2 regions of the Arthrobacter sp. TJ-58 genome follow, and region 1 is predicted to be linked to the other one. Evidence: riboswitches for the same ligand, from Rfam matches in the RefSeq annotation. Region 1 holds a riboswitch; the other holds the start of a gene.
The links. A riboswitch is a leader RNA that binds a small molecule or an ion and turns the genes downstream of it on or off. The one in region 1 is predicted to bind S-adenosylmethionine.

Region 1 (4,234 bases):
ACCCGGTAGCCGGCCAGCACGCAGTCAGCGGTGCGCTCATGCTTGTACTTGGCCATGGTGCGCTTGCCGGGCTGGTAGGGATCAGCCAGCGGCTTGGCCACGATGCCGTCCAGTCCGGCACCCTCGAATTCCCCGAACCAGCGCTGCGCGGTGCCGGGGTCGGTGGTGCGGGACGTCAGGTAGACCGGGGCGGCGGCGCCGGCCAGTGCAGTCTCCAGCGCGCTGCGGCGCTCGGCATACGGCCGGTCCAGATAGCTGGTGTCATCCAGGGCCAGCAGGTCAAACGCTGCGAAGGCCGCCGGTGTCTGCTCGGCCAGGAGCTTGACCCGGCTGGCGGCGGGGTGGATGCGCTGCTGCAGGGCTTCAAAGTCCAGCCGCTTTCCGGAGGCGCTGATCAGGATGATTTCGCCGTCCACCACGCAGCGCTGCGGCAGGTTTGCCTTGAGCGCCTCCACCAGTTCCGGAAAGTACCGGGTCATCGGTTTTTCATTGCGGCTGCCGATCTCCAGTTCATCGCCGTCGCGGAAAATGATGGAGCGGAAACCGTCCCACTTTGGCTCGTAGGAGTATTCCCCCTCGGGCAGCGCAGAGACGGCTTTGGCCAGCATCGGGGCCACGGGCGGCATTACCGGAAGTTTCATGGGCCCATTCTTACCCGACTAACAGGTAAGGGGAATGGAAACGCCCAGCCCCGCGGCGAAGGCGGTCAGCAGGTCCCGGCCCTGCTGCCAGTTCCCGATGCCGCTTTCATCGTTGATGTGGGTAAGCGGGCCGGCGTCGATCACCGGAATGTTCCAGGCCTGGGCCAGCAGCCGGGCGCCGGGGAGCGTGCAGTAGGGATCGTTCTCGCTGGCGATCAGCAGCCCGGGCACCGGCAGCGGTTCCAGCCTCGGATCGCGGAATGAGCCGGCGGTGTCCGGGAAGGCGGGCTCGGCCGGGTCCGGCGGCGCAACCAGCAGCACGCCCCGGGCGCCGTCCGGATTGCGCAGCAGCCACTCCGCGGAAGCCAGGCAGCCCAGGCTGTGGGCCACCAGGATGGTGTCGCCGTTCCGGGACCCGGCGGCAGCATCCAGCGCGTCCATCCAGTTCTCCAAGTTCGGGTCGTCCCACGACGACGGCGAAATCCGGGACATATCCGGAGCGTCAGCCTGCCACCGGCTTTGCCAGTGCTCATCGTTGGAACCGCCGATGCCGGGGACGATGGTCAGGTGCATGCTGTCTGCCTTTCCGTTGACGGCCGCCGCCGGGCGGAAGCCGGGAATATCTCCTCGGAAACCGGTGCTGTTCCTGAACATGAAGAAAATCGGTTTCCTGTCCTTTGGACACTACCGCGATGTGCAGGGTTCTTTTGTCCGTACCGCCCGGGATGCCCTGCTGCAGACCGTCGAGCTGGCGGTTGCGGCGGAGGAGCTGGGGATAGACGGCGCGTTCCTGCGCGTTCATCATTTCGCCCCGCAGTTCGCTGCACCGTTCCCGCTGCTTTCCGCCATGGCCGCACGGACAAGCCGGATTGAACTGGGTACCGCGGTCATCGACATGCGTTATGAAAATCCGCTGTATCTCGCGGAAGAAGCCGCGGCCACGGATTTGATCAGCGGCGGCAGGCTGCAGCTGGGCCTGAGCCGCGGTTCCCCCGAGCCGGCCCTGCGCGGTTACGAGGCCTTTGGCTATGTTCCGGATGCGGGAAGCACCGACGCGGACGAGGCCCGCAAGCACACCCTGGTGTTCCGGGCTGCGATTGCCGGCGCAGGCCTCGCTGCGGCAGATCCGGTCATGACCGGCAGCTCCGGAACGCTGGCGGTTGAACCGCAGTCCCCGGGGCTCAGCGAACGAATCTGGTGGGGATCCGGAACGCGGGCCACCGCCAAGTGGACCGGCGAGCAGGGCATGAACCTGATGAGCTCCACTCTGCTAACGGAGGACACCGGGGTGCCCTTTGACCAGCTCCAGGCGGAGCAGATTCAGGTGTTCCGCAAAGCGCGGGCCGACGCCGGCCACGAGGGCACCGGGCTTGTCTCGGTCAGCCGGAGCGTCATTCCGCTGGTGACCGAGACCGACCACCGGTACTTCGGGCTGCGGGCCCAGACGGATTCCCGTGACCAGGTGGGCCGGCTGGACGGCGGGCTGGCCCGGTTCGGCAAGAGCTACATCGGTGAACCGGATGTAATCGCCGCGCAGCTTGCTGCCGATGCCGCGGTCCAGGCCGCCGACACCGTGCTTATTACGGTGCCGAACCAGCTGGGCGTGGAATACAACGCGCAGCTGCTGGAGAGCCTGGTGAAGCACGTGGCACCCGCGGCGGGCTGGCGCTGATGCCTCCGGTCCGGTGACAGTTCCCGACTGTCACCGGCATGCGCTATGGTTGTCTCAGCTTCACGAGAGGTGGCCAACACGCCCGGAGGAATCCGGGTCTGTAAAAGCTCCGACTGGCCTCACACCAACCCCACTGTTCGGCGGGTGGTTCGGATGACGAAGCGGCCCGCGGCCAACCGGTGCGGGCAAGGACAAACCGTAAAGGAACACACTGTGAGTATCTCCAGTGGCGCCCGCTGCATCAGCTACACCCCCGGCCACAACGTCCACCTCATTCACGGCAAGCGCCTGGCTGTTTACGATGACTGGGTGGATGCCCAGGCCTACGTCGATCTCGATCTGGACCTGATTCAGTTGGTCGTGGACGGCGAGCAGCAGCTGATGTGGTTCCACGACCTGCCCTCCCTGGCGCAGGCGCTGGCCCATTCCAACGGCCAGGTGCAGTGGTGCACACGCTATTCGTCGCTGCTGGTGCCCGGAGGCTTTGACAGCCCCGCACGGCGCTCTTTTTTCTACTTGGCGACGCCGGAAAGGGTCCATCCCTGTAAACAGCTCAACGCAAACGACTCCGAAGACGCCCAAGCTCAGCGGGGCTAAGCCCAGCTGAGCGGAGGTACTGCTCCGCGTCAAAACCGTCCAGGGCGCGGAGCAGTTCCTTCCGGCCGTCGGCCACCCGCGCGTCTTCCTGCTCCGCCGTCAGCGGTTTTTCCCGCGGATGCACCTGCGTGGTGTGGAAGGCGTTGATGCCGCGGACCGCCTGTTCGTAGTCGTCGGCGATGGCTTCAGGCGAGGCCCCGGCCAGCTGCAGCAGCAGCATGGCGACGAGTCCGGTGCGGTCCCGGCCGGCAGAGCAGTGGATCACCACCCCACCGTCACCGGCCTCCGCTATGGCACGCAGAACAGCGGCGATCTTCTCCGGCCAGCGGCGCAGGTTCTCCCGGTAGAAGCGCGGGGAGTCCATGTAGGGGCCGGTGAGCGCGGTGAACTCCGGATCCTTCGCTTCCTGCGTGGGCCCGGTGAGGAACGTGATTCCTGCGGCAGCCTCCGCGTCCGGCAACGGATCGGTGTCCCTGCGTCCCTGCTCCTCTTCGTTGCGGAGGTCGACGACGGTGCGGACTCCGGCGGCGCGGGCCTGTTCCCAGCCCCGCGTGGTGAGCCATTCGGACCGCCCCATGCGGAAGATCCGGCCCGGGAGGACGGCGCCGCCGCCGGCGACCGGGATCCCGCCCAGGTCCCGTGCGTTGGCGGCGCCCTCCCAGTGGACGTCGCGGCTGCTCATGACAGCCGGCTAGGACCAGTCAAAGAAGCCCTTGCCGGATTTGCGGCCGAGCTCCCCGCGGGCCACCTTGTCACGGAGGATCTGCGGCGGTTCGAAGCGCGGGCCGAGCGTGGACGCCAGATACTCGGCGATGCCCAGGCGCACATCCAGGCCCACGATGTCGGTGGTGCGCAGCGGGCCGGTGGGGTGCTTGTAACCCAGCACCATGGCAGCGTCGATGTCTTCGGCGGAGGCCACGCCCTCTTCGACCATGCGCATGGCTTCCAGGGCAATCGCCACGCCCAGCCGCGAGCTGGCAAAGCCCGGGGCATCATTGACGGTGACGGGTGTCTTTCCCAGATCCCGGGCCCAGGAAGCGGCGGCTTCGGCCAGCTCTTCAGAGGTCTGCTTGCCCAGCACCACTTCGATCAGGGCGGAGGCCGGCACCGGGTTGAAGAAATGCAGGCCGCAGAACCGTTCCGGACGCTGCAGCTTTTGTGCCAGCTCGGTGACGGACAGCGAGGACGTGTTGGATGCCAGCCAGGCCTCCGGTGCCAGCTGTTCCTCGACCGCGGCCAGGGCAGCGGCCTTGAGGCCAAAGTCCTCCGGCACCGCTTCCACCACCAGCCCGGCCGCAGCAAAAGCGGCGTAGTCGGTGGACAC
Region 2 (4,234 bases), on a different contig from region 1:
TGGCGCACTCGATGACGCGCAGAGCCCGCTGGCGCTTTGCCTCGGTGGGAAGCTTCCGGGCAAGGTCCCGCAACGACTCCTTATCCAGCGCAGCCAGATTGAGGGCTGAGTCGGGACGCAGCACATGGTCCATTGGCGGGAGAGCTCGGTCGAAGGCCAGATACGCAGCCATGTCCAGGACTGTCTGGGCTCTGGATGTGACTGCAAGGCCCTCCCGGACTGTTAGTGGCTCCAGCAGGCGGCGCTCGACCCAATGGAGATCCCCGCGACGATGGCCGCGCGAGGACTCCGGCGCCAGCAGCAAAACGCCGGGGGAGCGGAGGACAACAGGCAATCCCCAGATGACCGCTGCAGACTCTTGAACCAGAACGCGCCTGACATGTCCCCCTTCCGCCACCGCTCGGATGCGGAGGCGTTCTCGGTCCCACACCGGCAGCTGCTGCCAAGCTTCGGTTCGGATATACACGCCGTCGCGCACACGGGTCAGTTCACCGGCCCGGCACCGCAGAGCCAGGGAACGTCTCCCCTCGCCGTACGTCTCGGCGTCGGACGTGTAAAAGAGTTCGGGGTCCATCCCTCAAGACTGGATCGCGGTAATTGTGTCCGCGAGGGACGCAGGCACGTCTGTGGATAATTCAATAACCGGACACCATGGGAAAACGTGGTCACATTGGGAAAATCCGGACGCAGCGGACCGTCCGGGAATTCCCACAACGTCCGGGAATTCCCGAAACGGCCGGAGAACTAGATCTCGACGAGACCCTTGGCCGTATTGAAGGTGACGGACATGATGCCGGGGGTTCCCTTGGGCGAAATCCACGTGACGCCCACGTTTTCCAGCGGTTCCTCGACGGGCGTGCCCAGCCACTGGGCGACCCGGTCAGCGGAACCGGCGATGGTCAGCGAGGCCAGCTTCACGGCACCGGGCATTCCGGGCAGCGCGGCGGACGGGTGCAGCGCTTCCGTGCCGTCATCCCAGCGCAGCATGTACGGCACCTGCGGGTCGGCGATCAGACCGTTGATGCCGATCTGCTGCCAGGTCAGCTCCTGGCCGTCCGGAAACTTCCGGTTGCCCGGTACGGCATTGCGGCCCAGGCGCTCTTCGAAGGGGGAGAGATCATCCACGGCAACGCACCAGCCCATCCAGCCGCCGCCGCACTCGGAGCGCTGGCGCACGGCCTGGCCGAACGGTGCCTTGTCCGACGCCGGGTGGTTCAGGGCCTCCACCACTTCAACGTACTGATGGTTGGCCAGAGGCAGAATCATGTTCCGGGTCCCGAAACGGGGATGCACACCGCCCTTGACGAAATCTGCTCCCAGAGCGGCAGCGATCCTCTCAGTCGTGGCCAGAAGACCGTCGGATTCACAGGCATAAGATACATGGTCCAAGCGCATGCGGCCCATAATGGCACGTTGTGACTCACCTCTCGACTTAGGGGAGCCTAATTTACTCGGAACACCTGCCTTCCGCGGAAATCAACAGCATACTGACCGTTCGCCCTGCTCGGCGTGCCACTCTTTTCCGGGCCCCGACACGGCAGGACATGAGCCGTCACAGACCTTGCGGGCTTGCTGCTAATCCGTTTTCATAGGAGGCATAGGTCATGAGTGCCAGCAGATAGCCCCGGCTTGCTGGCCGGCAACCCTCCAACCGCGGTGGGGTGCCCCGGGTGAAGACCTGGCCCTGCGTCAACGGATTCAGGGCAAGCGCGGGTCCCACGTGGCTGCCGGTCACCTTTTTCCGGCCGGAAGTCTCGGGGCGGCCCCTGGTTTTAGGGAGCAAACAATGTCAGGAAACTGGTCTTTCGAAACCCGCCAGATCCATGCAGGACAGGAGCCCGACGCCGCCACCGGCGCCCGCGCCCTGCCCATCTACCAGACCTCATCCTTCGTCTTCCCCAGTGCCGAGGCGGCAGCCAACCGGTTTGCCCTGGCTGAGCTGGAGCCCATCTACACCCGGATCGGCAACCCCACCCAGGAAGCGGTGGAGAACCGGATCGCCTCGCTGGAGGGCGGCGTCGGTGCGCTGCTGCTCGCCTCCGGCCAGGCCGCTGAAACCTTCGCCCTCCTGAACGTTGCGGAGGCGGGGGACCACATTGTGGCCAGCCCTAGCCTCTACGGCGGCACGTACAACCTGCTCAAGCACACGCTGAAGAAGTTCGGCATCGAGACCACCTTCGTGTCCGATCCGGATGACCTGGAGCAGTGGCGGGCAGCGGTCCGGCCCAACACCAAGGCCTTCTTCGGCGAGGTGGTCTCCAATCCCCGCCAGGACGTGCTGGACCTTGAGGGCATCAGCGCCATCGCCCACGACGCCGGCATCCCCCTGATCGTGGACAGCACCCTTTCCACGCCGTACCTCATCCGCCCCTTCGAATGGGGCGCGGACATTGTGGTGCACTCAGCTACCAAGTACCTCGGCGGTCACGGCACTTCCATAGCCGGGGTCATCGTGGATTCGGGCAACTTTGACTTCGGCGCCGATCCGGAGAAGTTCCCCGGCTTCAACACCCCCGACGAGAGCTACAACGGCCTGGTCTACGCCCGGGACCTGGGCGTCAACGGTGCCCTCGGCGCCAACCTGGCGTACATCCTTAAGGCCCGGGTGCAGCTGCTGCGAGACCTCGGTTCCGCCGTATCGCCCTTCAACGCGTTCCTGATTGCGCAGGGTCTGGAGACCCTGAGCCTGCGCGTGGAGCGGCACGTGAGCAACGCCGTCGCGGTGGCCAACTGGCTGGAAGGGCACGACGACGTCGTCTCCGTTGCCTATGCGGGGCTGGAATCCAGCCCGTGGTTTGAGCGCGGGCGCAAATACGGGCCGCGCGGAACCGGTGCCATTGTCTCCTTCGAAATCGCCGGAGGCATCGACGCCGGCAAGCGCTTCGTCGACGCCCTTGACCTGCACTCCCATGTGGCGAACGTGGGCGACGTGCGCTCCCTGGTCATCCATCCGGCGTCGACCACCCACAGCCAGCTCGGTGCCGAGGCGCAGCTGGCAGCCGGCGTCAGCCCCGGACTGGTCCGGCTCTCCGTGGGCATCGAGCACATCGACGACATTATTGCGGACCTCGACGCCGGGTTCCGGGCCGCCAAGGGAGCGTAACGGTTAGCGTGGCGCGCCCTTCTGCCAATACCGCCGCAACCGGCTCTGTGCCGGCCTCCGTGTCCGTGCCAGACGGGCCGGCCGGGCCAGCCGTGCCGCAGCACTCCGCCCCGGCCCGGGACGGAGTGCTGCGGCACGCCCGCATCGGCGACCTGTTCCTGGAAACCGGCGGGTATCTGCCCTCCGTTTCCCTGGCCTACGAGACATGGGGGACCCTCAACCCGGATGCCTCCAATGCCGTGCTGGTGGCCCACGCCCTGACCGGCAGCACCCACGTGGCCCGCGGGGACAGCGGCGAGGACGGCTGGTGGGATGCCCTGGTGGGCCCGGGAAAAACGGTGGACACCGACCGGTTCTTTGTCGTCTCGATCAACATGCTCGGCGGCTGCTACGGGTCCACCGGCCCTTCGTCCGCTGATCCGCAGGGGCTGGCCTGGGGTTCGCGCTTTCCGTTTGTCACCATCAGGGATTCTGTCCGCGCGGAGGCCCGGCTGGCGGATCTGCTGGGGATCGGCTCCTGGCACACCGTGCTCGGCGGATCGCTGGGCGGCGCCCGGGCCCTGGAATGGGCGGTAACCGAACCCGGACGGGTGCGGCGCTGCGCAGTGATCGCCTGCACCGCCGCCAGCTCGGCGGAGCAGATCGCCTTTGGCCGGGCCCAGCTGGAAGCTATCCGGCTGGATCCGGACTTCAATGGCGGGGACTATTACAACGGCAGGCCCCCGACGGCGGGACTGGGCCTGGCCCGCCGGATTGCGCATATTACCTACCGGTCCGAGGCCGAGCTGGAGCACCGGTTCGGTCATGTTCCGCAGGCGCAGGAGGACCCGTTCGGATCACCCCTGCCGGCGTTCCGCGGACGCTATGCGGTGGAGAGCTACCTGGATCATCAGGGCAAGAAACTCTCCAGCCGGTTCGATGCCAACAGCTACCTGCTGCTGACCGAGGCGCTGATGAGCCACGACGTTGCCCGCGGCCGCGGAACGCTGCGCCAGGCACTGGCCGGAACGGACAGCGAGTTCTTCATTGCCGCTGTTGATTCGGACCGGCTCTACCTTCCCCGGCAGTCCTTCGAACTGGCAGCGGCACTTCCCCAAAAAACCGAGGTCCGGATGATTTCAGCGCCGATCG

Region 2: it holds a riboswitch for S-adenosylmethionine, as region 1 does, so the genes downstream of both, AC4D2W_RS12660 (bifunctional o-acetylhomoserine/o-acetylserine sulfhydrylase) here and AC4D2W_RS07530 (hypothetical protein) in region 1, are expected to answer to the same signal.

Annotation. Positions count from the first base shown of each region.
Region 1 covers NZ_JBZCNM010000002.1:290,063-294,296, reverse strand. The annotation lists gene AC4D2W_RS07545 (ATP-dependent DNA ligase) at 1-641, opposite strand, end outside; gene AC4D2W_RS07540 (RBBP9/YdeN family alpha/beta hydrolase) at 660-1,295, opposite strand; gene AC4D2W_RS07535 (LLM class flavin-dependent oxidoreductase) at 1,294-2,313, shown strand; SAM riboswitch class IV at 2,372-2,511, shown strand; gene AC4D2W_RS07530 (hypothetical protein) at 2,527-2,910, shown strand; gene AC4D2W_RS07525 (tyrosine-protein phosphatase) at 2,867-3,592, opposite strand; gene AC4D2W_RS07520 (3-hydroxyacyl-CoA dehydrogenase family protein) at 3,602-4,234, opposite strand, start outside.
Region 2 covers NZ_JBZCNM010000003.1:506,927-511,160, forward strand. The annotation lists gene AC4D2W_RS12650 (hypothetical protein) at 1-574, opposite strand, end outside; gene AC4D2W_RS12655 (VOC family protein) at 745-1,395, opposite strand; SAM riboswitch class IV at 1,601-1,716, shown strand; gene AC4D2W_RS12660 (bifunctional o-acetylhomoserine/o-acetylserine sulfhydrylase) at 1,787-3,103, shown strand; gene metX (homoserine O-acetyltransferase MetX) at 3,196-4,234, shown strand, end outside.